Regions from separate parts of the Paenibacillus hunanensis genome, predicted to be linked through region 1. Evidence: predicted binding sites of a transcription regulator. Region 1 holds the regulator's gene; each other region holds the start of a gene.

Region 1 (3,863 bases):
ATAACGTATATCATACTGCGCTACTCAACTAGCTAACGACAAGCGATCCTTACAGCTTATCTTCAACTGTGATATTGTGAGTTGCTGCAAATTTGCGCAGGTGTTCAGCCATTGCATCGGTATCATAACGGTTGAGTGTACGAGCGAACAGCCATGCACCGCCTTTTGTGCTATGCTCGATAACTACATAACCTTTTTGTAAACGAATCTTTTTCACATTAGCAGCTGTCAAAATACGATCACGATTAAACTTTGTTGTAATTAAGGAATCCTTGCCTACTTTTAGATATGGACGACGCAGGAACAAAATCACCCCAAGGAACACATACAACAGTACCGTTACGACAAACAGGATAACGCTTGTCGATGCAGCCGGATACATAATCCCCATGGTACCGTATACAAGACCGAGCAGTACAAGTGTTGCCGGGAACACAATGTTGCGTCCTTTGTACACCATGAATTCAGAGCTGGCTTTTGTTGTGCCCAGACGATCTTGACCTGCCTTTTTACGGCGATCATTTAACTGCTTCGTATTGCGCTTGACTTGCCTTTCCCAGGAACGGGACATCGCTTTTCCCCCTATAATCTGTAATGTAAGTCTGTTATAACAAAACAGGATGCCGTGTCCTGATCGTTGATCAGTAGCGACATCCCTGTATGGTTATTGCGTCGATGATCATCAGATGAGACTGTACATAACAAAAAGCTGTGAATACAGCACAGCTATTTATGCGTTGCCTTTTTGTTCGTTCTCAGCGTCCTCGACCCATTCGATCGTTTCGAGCTGCTGACGGAAATTGCGGCGGATATTGCCCAGGTAAACCTGGCGTAGCTCGTCGCGCTCTACTACTTCTTCCGCAGTAAGTCCAACTTCCTTTTTCTTGCGTGCTAATTCATTAATTCTTGCAATGATTACGTCGATGTCCATAACTACCCTCCCAAATCTATCTTTTCTAACTTTGACATGTAAAAAAAAGCTTGTCAAGGCTATTCGCACCTGACAAGCAAACGATAGAACAATATATAAATCCGGAGGAGATCCGGTTAGATCATAACGATAATAAAATAACAAAATACAACGATAGATGTTTATGAGATATTGTATAGTCCAATCCATCATCATGAACTTTTGTATAGGTTAGCGACCTGCCACATATGAAACGCCATATTTATAAAAGATTCAGTTATGTGGAATAACGAGCACATCGCCACTGCGAATATCGCTAGTATTCAGATTGTTCTCATCTCGTATTTCGGCAATATAATCACGAATGTCTGTATCCGGTGCTTTGTATTGAGAAGCGATCGCCCAGAGACTATCTCCTTCAGTCACGATCACATGCTGCTTCATTGCAGGGGATTCATCCGCAGTAACAAAATGCTGAAATCCTCCATATAACAGTACACCTGCAAACAAGATACTTACCATTAAGCGACCTGTAGAGTTCCATCCGGATTTGCGCTTCTTGGATGGACGTGCCGACTTCTTACTCTTGCCCATCGTTTTGCGAGCTGTCATCTGGATCAGATCCAGTGTCTTGCGACGGAAAGAGCGTCCAGCGCGTTTAGCTAATGGCTTGTGACGTCCTGTGCCTGCTGTATCTCCATCCACGTATACCCATTCGCTCACCGAAGGCTCACTGGATGTTGCCTTCTTCGTCGATGCTTGCATCTTGGATGCAGATAATGGTGTAGATCCAGTCGATGTATGAGTAGATGTGCTTGCTACCGACGAAGCAGCGTCATCCTGAGTTGAGTTCGTGTCGTGGATACTTTTGTATGTAGTATATTTAAGCATGTGCTTCACACTCCAAACGTTTGTTCTTGTTTTCCTGAAAAGAATATAGCACGAACATATGTTTTGATCAATAGGTTTTTCGAACTTTTGTTCGCTTTTTTTCAGGAGTGTTTTAGAGTGCATTGGAGAAGGCTGATTGTATATAGAAAATCGTGAATCCAACTTTATAGAAGTGCTACGCGATACATGCTACTTTGTTCGCTGTAAATTCTAACTTACTTTTAGAACTTATGTTTGTACGAACGGAAGTTCTATGTTATAATTTTGCCAAACGTTACAGTATTGGGGTTGATACAGTATGTCCAAGATTTCTAACCGCCAGCAGGCGATTCTGGAATTTATCCGGAATGAAGTAAAATTGAAAGGCTATCCGCCATCCGTTCGTGAGATCGGTGAAGCTGTTGGCCTCGCTTCCAGCTCGACGGTTCACGGACACCTGGACCGCCTTGAGAAAAAAGGATTGATTCGCCGTGACCCTACGAAGCCGCGCGCTATTGAGCTGCTCGGTCAAGAGGAATCGGAAAACAATCTGATGTTTGCACAGACAGTATCCCGCGTACCGATCATCGGTAAGGTTACTGCTGGTGTACCGATCACTGCTACTGAGCATATTGAGGACTACTTCCCATTGCCACAGCAGTTTACCGGTGACAATCAAGTGTTTATGCTCTCCGTTGTCGGTGACAGTATGGTTGAAGCAGGCATTCACAATGGCGACTTCGTTATCGTTCGTCAGCAACAGACAGCCAACAATGGCGATATCGTTGTAGCGATGACTGAGGACGACGAAGCTACTGTGAAAACGTTCTATAAGGAAAAGGATCATATCCGCTTGCAGCCAGAGAATCCACGTTATGAGCCATTGCGCCTTACTCGTGTAACGATTCTCGGTAAAGTAGTTGGTCTGTTCCGTAATCTGCACTAAGGGCTTGCTGATGATGAGCCTGGTCATAGTCCATTAAAAAAGACTCTCGCATAATGTGAGAGTCTTTTTTAATGGACTATTCATTTTTAAAAATGGTAAAACTTCTGTAATACGACTTTACTCATATGTAGACTAGCCAGCTGATACACATCAGATTGCTTAGCCATTTGAAACGCTAATATTACATAAACAGACATTCACATGACTAAGCTTCATTAAAATCATACCTTGAAGTATAGATAAGTATGCCTCCTACTACGAGTAGGAACAATGGTATAATGAACCAAATGATTCCGATATCAAATAATTGATATTGAAAAGCTCCACCGTTGATCTGTGAAGAGTACGCTGCTCCTCTTAGACCAGCAAGTATGAATCCGGTACAAAGTATAATAGTCGCACATACAATAGATGTACAACCTAACAGCAATTTTATCATTTTACCACCTCCACAATAATCTCCTGTCTTATTATACAGACAGGAGATTATTGTCGCATCTTTTGGAAGTATACGGAAAATATTTTAGTAATATAGCTGTTATTGTGAGTATTTTATATCATTTTTCACATTTTTATTCTTTGTTTTATTGATATTATTTGCAATTTGCTGTGCATGTGCGTACTCTATGATTTTGTTGGCTAACCGTTTCGTAATCATGTTTAGAACAGCTTCGTTTCCAGTACCTTTGCCATCAATTCCTTAAAATCCTTACTATCCGCCTTCTCTGCTAACCGCTCCTCCATTGCATTAAACTTTTCTGCCAGAAAATACGCATTTAAATATAGCACCAGATGATCCTTAGCAATCGCTTCAAGATGTTCCTTATTGGAGGTATAGCCTGCGATCACACTATGAGCAAAAGCTTCGGGATTGATGTTGACTTTATTTTTCATCCTTCATTCTCCTTTGCTACCGCCTTATGCTTTATTTAGCCAGACCTGCATTTCTCCAGGTGTGCGATTGGCCCAGCTATAATATGGAATCAGCTTTAAGGTATGCGGTGCATACGTTGGCTCTGCTACAGAGCTGTACAGCAACTGTTCCCATTCTGTCCCTACCTGCTGACGCTCTGCCTGCCATTCGATCGTTCCGACACCACCTAACAACTCTGGATCAAATCGATAGGTCGCCTGCTG
Region 2 (3,863 bases), 720 kb from region 1:
GGTGAGAATAACGATATGCGTTCAGATGTATTGGGTGTATAAACTCATTCGTACTGTTTTTAAAATGAGAAGTTGTTTATAGATCAAGCTTCATAATAATATTCAGCAGGATTTCATTTTGCATAACTGGCGAGATGCCGGAGCCGCAAGGTGAAATCCTTTGTTTTGCCGTGAAATGTATATCGTGAAGTGTATTTGGTATGAATCGCTTGAAATGTAGTACGCATTGATCAGGATAGAATCAATGAATAGTAGATCGATCGGTATTTGATTGTATTGGGATGTACGTATAAAAGGAGTGAGCCATCGTGGCAACGGTTATTTTACAACAGAAACGTAAGAAAAGATTAGAGCAAGGACATCCGTGGATGTTTGAAGGGGAAATTGCTACAGTAGAGGGCGAGCCGCAAGCAGGCGAGGTTGTACAGGTGATGAATCATCAGCGTAAGTTCCTCGCTACAGGTTATTACAACCCGGCATCGAAAATTAAAGTTCGTATTATTTCCAGACAGCCGGTGATCGAGATGGATCAGGCGTTTTTTGCCGAGCGATTCCGCTGGTGTGTACAGCATCGGGAGCGCTTTTTGCCTGAGGAGCGTGCTTATCGTCTAGTGTATGGTGAGGCCGACTTTTTACCTGGCTTGATTGTGGATCGTTTTGACGATGTACTCGTTGTCCAGCTGCTCACGCTTGGTATGGATCAGCGTCGCCAGCAGATTATCGATGCACTGGTTGAAGTTATTCAGCCAAAAGGCATCTATGAGCGTAGCGATGTATCCGTTCGTAAGCTGGAAGGGCTGGAGGAAACGACAGGCGTACTGTATGGTGAATGTCCACGTCATGTGACCGTGCAGGAAAATGGCTTGTGGATCAAGGTCGATATCGAGCAAGGTCAGAAGACCGGTTATTTCTTCGATCAACGCGAAAATCGTGACTCGATCGCTCCGCTGATGCTCGGCTGGGGTGAACGTAGCGGCATTACATTGCAATCGGTCACACAGGATGGCGAAACGGTACAGGCTCCCGTGAATCGTAAAGGCAATGTGGTGGAATTCCCATACTGGGATGGAGCAACGGTGCTAGAATGCTTCTCGCATACAGGTAGCTTCACGCTCAATGCATGCAACTACGGTGCGAAAAAGGTAACCTGTTTGGATATTTCTGCACATGCGATCGAAAGCGCTGAAGAAAATGTACGTCTGAACGGGTTTGAGGATCGGGTAGAATTTGTCGTAGCCGATGCATTTGACTACCTGCGCAGCAATGCCAAGGGACTGGAAGAGCGCCGCAACCGCGCCGAAGGCGGTAAGCACGATACATCTGTACCGATGACCGCAGGCGGTGGACGTAGCTGGGATGTTGTGATTCTCGATCCACCTGCATTTGCCAAAACGAAAAATGCAGTTCCTGGTGCCGTACGTGGCTACAAGGATATTAACCTGCACGGTATGAAGCTCGTGAATGAAGGCGGCTATCTCGTAACTGCAAGCTGCTCGTATCATATGAAGCCCGAGCTATTCCTGGAAACGATTCAGGAAGCCGCTCAGGATGCAGGCAAGGTGCTGCGTCTGGTAGAGTGGAGAGCGGCAGGTAAGGATCATCCGCAAATTCTCGGCGTAACCGAAGGGCATTATCTCAAGTTTGCGATCTTTGAAGTGCGTAGCGCTTCGTTTTAATAGATAAAGCAGTGTTCTGCCCAAGCATTATTCATTCAGTAAGCCTTATAGTATAATTATAGTTATGGTGAGGAGTCCCCTCCGCCTGTCGTACCGCATTGTACGCCTGAGGCGGTGGGGATTTCCTTGTTTACGGGTATACTATACAGGAAGATAAGCACAGCGGAATGATAACGACATAGCAGTAGTATTGAAATCCAACACATAGTACGATAAAGTGGAAAGATAAGAACATTTGTTCTATTAAAGAATTGTAAGTGAAGAGAGATATTTTACAGACCAAAGGGGATATGCATATGCCTCTCAAGTTTATGATCGGCCGCTCGGGCAGCGGTAAAACGACAACGATTATTAATCGAGTAATCGATAAAATTGCAGCGGAGCCGACAGGCGCACCGCTATTTATTATTGTGCCAGAACAGGCATCCTTTCAGACGGAGCATGCGCTTATTCGAACCGAGCGTGTACGTGGCAATATGCGTGCAAGTGCATTTGGCTTTCGGCGTTTGGCACAGCTTGTACTGCGTGAGGTCGGCGGTTCGGCCCGAATCGTGATTGCAGATGAAGGCAAAAAGATGCTGCTGTATAAGCTCCTTCAGCAGCAACAATCGCAACTTAAGCTATTTGGACGTTCTGGTGAGCAGTTTGGCTTTATTAGTCAGCTGAGCGAGCTGTATAGCGAATTTAAGCATTATTCGCTCACAGCCGAGCAGCTAGAGGGCTATGTACAGCAATCTGTAACAGGCGTCTCACCACTTCTGACAGACAAGCTACACGATTTACAGCATATTTATCGCCAGTACGAATATGGATTGTCGCAGTTATATATTGACCGCGACGATACGCTTGATGATCTGGCAGAAGCGATTCCGCGCTCAGAGATGCTGAACGGAGCAGAGGTCTGGATTGATGGCTTTCATAGCTTTACGCCACAGGAATATAGAGTCATCATGGCACTGCTGGACAAGGTAGATGGTGTGACGGTGTCGCTGACACTGGATCGTCCGTACTGGGATGAGCAGCCACCCGAGATGGAGCTGTTTTATCAGCAAGCGGTTGCTTGTCGACGTCTGTATCAATTTGCAGAAGCGCTTGGTCATGCCGATCCTCAGGCGGTAGAGAATCTGTCGCCTGCACATGAGGATGTCCCTGTCCGCTTTGCGCATAGTCCGCTACTTGCCCATCTGGAAAAGGGCTATCGTACGCGCAGTCTGTGGAAGGGTGGTCGTCTACAACAGGGTACAGCGGATGAGCTATCTGTACATTGTGCCCCTGATCGTCGTACAGAAATCGAGGGCGCACTACGTGAAATGGTGAAGCTAGCGCGTGAGCAGGGAGCAAGATGGCGAGAAATGGCTATCTTTGTGCGTAATCTGGATGATTATGAGCATCTGATTGCACCGCTAATGGAAGATTATAATATTCCTTATTTCTTAGATAAACGACGTGGTATTTTGCATCATCCGCTAGCTGAGCTTATGCGTGCTGCACTTGATGTGGTGCAGTATAACTGGCGCTATGAAGATGTATTTCGCTGTATCAAGACGGGATTGCTCGTCACACTGGATGATGAAGTAACGGCAGATGATCTGGATCGCCTTGAAAATGTCGTGCTCGCATGCGGTATTCATGGATATCGCTGGACAGATGGACGCGAATGGAGAGGCATTCCAAGTCTGTCACTGGAAGCAGAGGAGACAGAGAACGGCCAGCCGAGCGAGCGCGATATGATGCAAGCGCAGCAGATTGAAAAGGTACGCCGTAGAGTCGCCGCGCCACTACAACGGCTGGAGAAAAAGCTCAAAAAGGCAAGACATGCGACTGAGATGTGTATTGCTCTGTATGAGCTGCTGGAAGAGCTGGAGGTCGCCGATAAGCTGGAGCAGTGGAGTGCTGAAGCGGCTGCTAGTGGGCAACCACTGCGCGCACGCGAGCATATTCAGATTCATGGCGGCATTATCGAGCTGATGGAGCAAATGGTCGATATTATGGCGGAGGATGAGCTTCAGCTGGAAACCTTTGCTGGATTGCTGGAAACGGGTCTTGCGGGATTAAGGCTGGGGGTTGTACCACCAGCGATCGATCAGGTGCTGATCGGTTCACTGGATCGTACTCGTCCGCTAGATATTAAATATGCATTTGTGCTTGGTATCAATGATGGCATTGTGCCGTCCGTATTTCCAGATC
Region 3 (3,863 bases), 1.2 Mb from region 1:
CTTGCCATTTTGCGGGATGATGAGAAATGGCCAGATATTCTAAATACTTATATTGACGAAGCTTCAGGGGGAGAGCTGGAAGGGATCATAAGCGGTGAGCGGTATTTGTATATTATCTCCTATACAGGTTCAGCTCTAGCTGCACCATGGTTCACGGCGATTGATGAAGTCATAAGTGATCTAGTACCCGGATCGTTTCGCGAGGAATTGTAGGCTATGCTGAGATAGATCATTTGCAATTAGCATGTTATCGAATAGAGAAGCTGTAAACAGAGCAAGTGCATATCTACTATAGAGACAAAGAAAGCCAGCTAATGATGCTGGCTTTCTTTTATATAGCAGAGAGATAGGAAGGTTAGATATACATTTTAAATTATACTTTTTTGACTGTTGACCCGGAGTGAACTCAGGGGTGTAGTATCAGATAGGACCAGAACACAAGGGAGGGCTGCAATTGAATGAAAGGTATGCTCTAAAGCAGACAGCTATGCTCAGCGGATTGAGCAAGGATACGATCCTATTTTATGAAAAGACAGGATTAATTCCTGCAATAGCTCGAAATGAAATGGGCTACAGAGTGTATAGTCAGGAAGATATCGACACGCTTCAGCTTATTGCCTGTCTGAAAAAAACGGGGATGTCGTTAGAGGATATTAAAAGCTACCTCCAGCTCGAAGCATCTGAAGAACGATATCAAAGGCTTCAGGATCATAAAGAAAAGCTTGCACAGCAAATGATGGAATTGCAGAACGTGATTGACATCAAGCTAAATAAAATCAAACGTAAAAACGAACAGGAGCCTAAACCAGATGGAATCTAAAAAAATTGCGCTTGTTACAGGGGCGAATAAAGGGATTGGCAAAGCAATCGTGAAAGAGCTTGCCAATCGAGGTATGATTGTATTTTTAGGTAGTCGAAATGCTGAACGAGGCCGTATGGCTGTAGCTGAGCTACAACATGAAGGTGAGGTTCATTATGCGAGGGAATTAGCAAGCACACAAATCAAGGTGAATGCGGCGGCACCAGGGCATGTAGCGACAGATTTTAACGACTTTCATGGTACTCGTACGCCTGAGGAGGGGGCGGCAATTGCAGTGAAGCTGGCGACATTGGATGAAGATGGCCCTACGGGTGGTTTCTTTGACGATACCCGAGCGATCCCATGGTGAACAGGGTCGTATTCATTATATACTGTATGGTAGTGCTTGATGGATAGGAACCAAACAAACGGAGTAAAGCAACAGCGATGATGAATAAGGAGGATTCACAGTGCAACAGCAAAACATTGAAATCGAAGCGGTCAGCACACCGCTCGGTTATGTATATGGACGCGATGCGGTCTATGTGGACAGGCTGGACTATGAGCTAGAGCGTCGCCATGTGACGTTAGTTGGTGAGTTTAATGGTACGCTGGCAAGTAAAAGCGAATCCGATGATTTTGTGAAGTACACATTGTGCTTCGAGGGAGTATATTATTTTAATGCAATGGAGTTAGATTTGCACGGGGATTATCTGCCAATAGGGAAGACAGACATCAAGTCAGACTGGCTGGAATATCGTCAGTCGCCATTGTTAGAACGAGCGAAGCAGAAGGCAAAGCGAGAGCTAAAGGAGTTGCGTCATTTTATTCTATTTACGTATGATAATGTGTTTGAGATTGCCTGTCAAAATTATACGCTAGAGCTGCATGTAGATGAGCAGAACGCTGAATAGTCATTGTCAGATGGCTATTCTTTTTTTATAATAAAACAGAACACATATTCGCTACATATCGGGTTCACGGTTCCTAAAAATGGGTGCGTTGAGAAAATGGAATGGTGCAAGTCATCCAGTCTGCTCATTGAATGTTTACTCACTATACCAGGAAAATATACTCATTTATAGATAGCAGTCAAAGGTCTGCGAGAAGTCGGAGATGACAGGGGGAGAAAGCAGATGAGGGAAGACACCAGCAGTCATTATCCTACCCGCGGACGGGTTATTTTGCATGTGGATATGAACGCCTTTTATTGTTCTGTGCATGCAGCGGAGCAGCCAGACAAATATGCTGGCAAGCCTACCGCAGTCGCCGGTAGTGTGGAGCTACGGAAGGGCATTGTCGTGACCGCCTCCTATGAAGCACGGCGTATGGGTGTGAAGACAGGAATGCTCGTAGGTCAGGCACTGCAAAAGTGTCCACGATTGACACTAATTGCTCCTGATTTTCATTTGTATCGGAAATATTCGGCTGCATTTATGAATATAGCGTATAGCTATACACCGCTCCTACAGGCAACCTCGATCGATGAATGTTATCTCGATATTACGGGATCAAGCCAATTCGGCACGCCGCTGGAGATCGCAGCCGATCTGCAAAACCGTATTCGAGATGAGCTTCGTCTGCCCTGCTCTGTTGGTGTAGCGCCTAATAAGCTGCTTGCCAAAATGGCGTCTGATATGAAAAAGCCGAACGGCATCTCGATTTTGCGTATCCGTGATGTACCGAAGCTGCTATGGGAGCAGCCCTGTGCAGAGCTATTCGGGATTGGGCATAAAACCGCTACCAAGCTGCGTGAGATGGGCATACGCACACTCGGTCAGCTCGCAGCAGCCGATGAAGCGCGTTTGAAAGCACGTTTTGGCGTGATGGGAAGCTGGCTCAAGCAGGCGGCTAATGGCATCGATCATTCCCTAGTAGAGCCGGACAACGAGCCGAATAAATCAATCGGGCATACGACTACATTACCTGCGGATATTCAGGAGCTTGAGGATATTCGGCGTGTGATGCTGAATCTGAGTGATCAGGTGTGTCGGCGTATGCGTCGGCAGAAGCTGATGGCGCATACGGTACAGATTACGATTCGGACGCCAGATATGAAGACGATCACACGCTCGCGTGCGCTGAGCGTACCGACGGACACGGCAGAAGAGGTCTATCATGAAGCGTGTGAGCTATATGCCAGACACTGGCATGGGAAGGGTGCTGTACGTCTGCTCGGAGTGACGCTGCAAAATCTACTGCCGCGTAGTGAAGCGGCGATTCAGCTTGATCTGTTTGATTATGAGCGTCAGCCACAGAAGGAGCAGTTGAATGAGGTCATTGATCAACTGCGTGATAAGTTTGGCGAAAGTGCGGTATTGACCGCAGGTATGCTTGGTAATGATCCATCTGTGCTGATCCGTAATCATAAGTTGCGCGGAACATCACTGCAAAAGGATGGGCGTCGTTTTGACTTTGATAAGCCAGAGTGAGGCGATGATCCTCAAGCTGGTTTTGTTCATTTCAGATCCTGCATATCCAAGTTTCTCTTTGAGGTGCATATGCCGTGCTTATTATATATCGTATCTGTTGCATTCGCAGCGATTCAGGTCGATGCTGGAGCGTATTTCTGAACAGAGCAATCATAGGATATGCTTGCTATATCGCTGTTCATACAGGGTTTAATGGTGGATGTGAAAGGGTAAAAAGGACGTAGTGAAGCTTCGATTCCATGATCATTGTGTGACAGAGTTAGTAGGAATGACGCACGCGTCAAGTGGATTTTATTTGAAATTGTTGAGGCTTTGTATTATATTTTGAATATCTGTACAGACTGGTGTCCTATAAATAGACAACTGGAAAGTAATGATAGGAGGATATACACATGAGCAAATATACTTGGGTTGATAAAGATACATGCATCGCTTGCGGTGCATGCGGCGCGACTGCACCTGACATCTACGATTATGATGATGAAGGCCTGGCAGAAGTGATCTTTGGCGGCGACAGTAACCGTGGTGTAACAGCGATTCCAGAAGACATGCATGAAGACATGCTGGACGCTTGCGACGGTTGCCCAACCGATTCCATTATCATTGCAGATGAGCCACACGCCGAGTAATTT
Region 4 (3,863 bases), 950 kb from region 1:
CATTTGCACTCGTAGGCTTCCCGCTTGCTGAGATTGCCATCTGGGCAGCTACGATCATTACATTGTATTCCGGTGTAGATTATTTTGTGAAAAATAAACATCTGCTTCATCTATCCAATTCCTGAATAGAGCTTACCGTTTCACGTGCACGCACAGAGCGGTAAGATATAAGGGAGACTCAGGATAGACAGAGCATCGCTAAAGGCAATAGGGGTCTCTCTATTGCCTTTTTCTATGAGCAGGCGCATATTAAAATAGTTGGTTGTACACATAGCGAGGAGGAGAACGATTCATGAAAGCAGTAAAAGCAGAAATTATCGCAGTAGGCACCGAGCTGTTGCTCGGTCAGATTACGAATACGAATGCACGCTATCTGTCCCAGCAGTTATCCTATCTGGGCATTGATGTATACTATCAGACTGTGGTAGGGGATAACTTGAATCGTCTCAAGCAAGCGATTGAGCTTGCTTCTAGCCGGGCAGATGTAATTGTATTTTCCGGTGGCATCGGGCCAACCCAGGATGATCTGACCAAGGATGCACTTGGTGAGGTGCTGGGGCGCTCTCTGCACATTCATGCGGAATCGATGCAGACGGTAGAGAAGTTTTTCGAGGGTCGGGATAAACCGATGACAGAAAACAATCGTCGTCAGGCGATTATTTTGGAAAATAGCGATCCGCTTCGCAATGAAGTCGGCTTAGCCGTAGGTGTTGCGATCTCGCAAAATGAGAAGCACTATATCGTTCTGCCAGGCCCGCCAAAGGAATTGCAACCGATGTTCGAAAATCAAGCGATTCCGTGGTTGCTGGAGCATGTGCTGACAGATGAATACCCAATCTATTCTAAAATGCTCAAGTTCGCGGGTATTGGAGAATCCGCACTGGAGGATGCGCTGCTTGATCTGATCAGTGCGCAAACGGACCCTACGATCGCACCTTATGCGAAAGAAGGCGAGGTCACGATTCGCCTGACGACGAAAGCTCCCGATGAGAAGGAAGCGATGAGTAAGCTAAAAGCGATGGAAGCGCAAATTCGCGAGCGCCTGCCAGAATATATGTATGCAGATCGAGATATTACAATTGAAAATCAGATCATTCAGATGATGACAGGGATGAAGCTTACGCTAGCCGCAGCCGAAAGCTGCACAGGCGGACTGGTAATGCAAAATCTGACGACGATCCCAGGAAGCGCGCTTGTATTCATGGGTGGCGTTGTATCCTACTCCAACGAGATGAAGGAGCAGATTTTGAATGTTCCGCATGAGCTGCTGGAGGGAGAGAATGCACCGGGAGCTGTAAGTGAAGAGGTAGCAGAGGTGATGGCGGATCAAGCACGTCGTCTGCTGGATACAGATTTCGCGGTCTCAGTGACCGGTGTGGCAGGTCCAGGCTCATCTGAACGTAAGCCTGTCGGTCTTGTCTATATCGCGATCGCTGAACGTGATCGCAAAACTGAAGTCTTCCAGCTTAACCTGAAAGGCAATCGTGAAGCGATTCGGATTCGTTCTGCAAAAAGCTTGATGTATCGTCTGTGGTTGCGCCTCAAGCAGCGCGAGAATGAGCAGCTTGCAGAGCAATCCTGATCATATAGCTATGGTATAAATCATAAATGCTTAACGCTAAACGATCATCTATCGATTCACAGGAGTAAGCACAAATAACGAATATAATGGTACAAGCTTGTGCTCTTATTCCACTTCATTAATTACCTGTTACAGGCATTATAGATAGCATATCAGACTGTATATTTATTGTGCTTGCAGAGCACAAAACCGTGTGCTATGATCATTTCAGACGGAAGAACCGCAGCAATCGTATTGCTGCGGTTTTTTGTTTCATGGGCGCCCAAAATTGTATGATGATCGATGAAATAGACTATCGTTTTTGTATAGCCAAGCAGCTATTTTATCTATCAAGTAGCTTTAAATTAGGTTAAAAATGTATCCGTTCTTAAATTACCATTATTTGTAATCTATAAGTGACAAAGCGGTAAAAAGACGAATATATGTTCGAAAAAAGCTTGGCAAAGAGCGAACAATAAGGTATAATTAACTTATAAACATTGAGAAGGATGTGAGCTGATTGTCAGATCGTCGTGCTGCGCTGGATATGGCGCTTCGTCAAATAGAGAAACAATTCGGTAAGGGTTCCGTTATGAAACTTGGTGAATCCACGCATATGCAAGTAGAAGTTGTACCAAGCGGTTCTATCGCATTGGATATCGCTCTGGGAACAGGCGGTATGCCAAGAGGTCGTATCGTTGAAATATATGGCCCTGAATCTTCAGGTAAAACGACAGTAGCTCTGCACGCGATTGCAGAGGTTCAAAAAGCGGGCGGACAAGCAGCATTTATCGATGCTGAACACGCATTGGACCCTCAATATGCGAAAAACCTGGGTGTTAACATCGATGAGCTGCTGTTGTCCCAACCGGACACAGGTGAGCAAGGTCTGGAAATCGCTGAAGCACTCGTACGTAGTGGTGCGGTTGATATCATCGTTATCGACTCCGTAGCAGCACTCGTGCCAAAAGCGGAAATCGAAGGCGAGATGGGTGACTCTCACGTAGGTCTGCAAGCACGTCTGATGTCTCAGGCGCTGCGTAAGCTTTCCGGTGCGATCAGCAAATCCAAAACAATCACAATCTTCATCAACCAGCTTCGTGAAAAAGTTGGCGTTATGTTCGGTAACCCTGAAACAACACCAGGTGGTCGTGCATTGAAGTTCTACTCGACTGTTCGTCTGGATGTTCGCCGTATTGAAGCTATCAAGAACGGTAACGATGTGGTTGGTAACCGTACACGTGTTAAAGTTGTTAAAAACAAAGTTGCCCCTCCATTTAGACAAGCAGAGATCGATATTATGTATGGTGAAGGTATCTCCAAAGAGGGTAGCTTGATCGATATCGGTACTGAAAAAGATATTATCAATAAGAGCGGTGCTTGGTACTCCTATGAAGGTGAACGTATGGGTCAAGGTCGTGAAAATGCGAAGCAATATCTGAAAGAAAATCCTCAGGTTGCGCTTGTTATTGAAAACAAAATTCGTGAGCTGAGCAATCTGACTACGCTTGTTGAAGCTCCGAGTGATGCACAAAAACGTGAAGAAGAGATCGAAGAGCAAGAACTGTTCTCCGAAGCAACAGAGTAATTTCAGGTTTGGTCCCATATGCCCGGGGCTGCAAACTTTATAAGCATTCCTTCGTCGGTTTGTGCCAGCATTCCGTCGAAGCAAGCGCCTGTAACGTGTCTCACGTACAGGCGCTTTTTGCACATATCGGCAGAGGATAAGGAATTCGTGTTAGAGTGATAACCTGGTAATAAATCAAAAATCAAGCTGATTAACGATAGCAGCTCTGCATCATACGATAATCCAATGGCAGAGTGGAAGGGACAAAAGCATGAACAATAGATACAGCTGGGGTCGCAAGCAGAAGAAACGCGAAGCATCGAATACAACGAATGAACCAAATGAATCGAATGAGAACAATGAATATAGTACAACATCAAAGGAACAACAATGGGAGCAGGAAGAGGAGCTAGAGGATCGTGCTGATCCACTCCAGGATTTTCCTGAGCATGAGGAATTGGAAATTACAGGCGTGGAGCAGGCAAGGTGGCCACGACTTCATTATAAATTATTTTTTGGCGAGCTAAAGCTAGTCGTACATGAAGATGTTATGATCAAGTATCGGATGCTCAAAGGGTACAGCTTTACTAAGGATGCCTTACGCGATATTATGGCTGCCAATAAGCTTCAGGCTGCCTATGCTTCGTCGATCAATTATTTGAGCTATCGTTCACGTACGCGTACAGAGGTAGCTCGAAAGCTAAAAGAAAAAGGCCACGACGAACATGTTATTGA

The links. The regulator LexA, encoded in region 1, represses DNA repair genes until DNA is damaged. The targets are predictions, from matches to a motif close to CGAACATATGTTCG.
Region 2: addB (helicase-exonuclease AddAB subunit AddB) is a predicted target of LexA. The motif match lies at 1,905-1,918, and genes of this name have one in related genera.
Region 3: SK066_RS15470 (DNA polymerase IV) is a predicted target of LexA. The motif match lies at 1,751-1,764, and genes of this name have one in related genera.
Region 4: recA (recombinase RecA) is a predicted target of LexA. The motif match lies at 1,998-2,011, and genes of this name have one in related genera.

Annotation. Positions count from the first base shown of each region.
Region 1 is NZ_CP139194.1:2,579,946-2,583,808, reverse strand. Features, by position in the region: gene SK066_RS10510 (methyltransferase) at 50-571, opposite strand; gene SK066_RS10505 (DUF896 domain-containing protein) at 731-931, opposite strand; gene SK066_RS10500 (LysM peptidoglycan-binding domain-containing protein) at 1,184-1,801, opposite strand; gene lexA (transcriptional repressor LexA) at 2,100-2,726, shown strand; gene SK066_RS10490 (hypothetical protein) at 3,387-3,620, opposite strand; gene SK066_RS10485 (glycoside hydrolase family 127 protein) at 3,645-3,863, opposite strand, start outside.
Region 2 is NZ_CP139194.1:1,858,669-1,862,531, forward strand. Features, by position in the region: gene SK066_RS07540 (class I SAM-dependent rRNA methyltransferase) at 309-1,676, shown strand; gene addB (helicase-exonuclease AddAB subunit AddB) at 1,973-3,863, shown strand, end outside.
Region 3 is NZ_CP139194.1:3,807,189-3,811,051, reverse strand. Features, by position in the region: gene SK066_RS15490 (hypothetical protein) at 1-213, shown strand, start outside; gene SK066_RS15485 (MerR family transcriptional regulator) at 455-820, shown strand; gene SK066_RS15480 (SDR family NAD(P)-dependent oxidoreductase) at 810-1,169, shown strand; gene SK066_RS15475 (hypothetical protein) at 1,270-1,713, shown strand; gene SK066_RS15470 (DNA polymerase IV) at 1,936-3,231, shown strand; gene SK066_RS15465 (ferredoxin) at 3,624-3,860, shown strand.
Region 4 is NZ_CP139194.1:3,526,819-3,530,681, reverse strand. Features, by position in the region: gene pgsA (CDP-diacylglycerol--glycerol-3-phosphate 3-phosphatidyltransferase) at 1-125, shown strand, start outside; gene SK066_RS14230 (competence/damage-inducible protein A) at 293-1,582, shown strand; gene recA (recombinase RecA) at 2,082-3,149, shown strand; gene SK066_RS14220 (regulatory protein RecX) at 3,400-3,863, shown strand, end outside.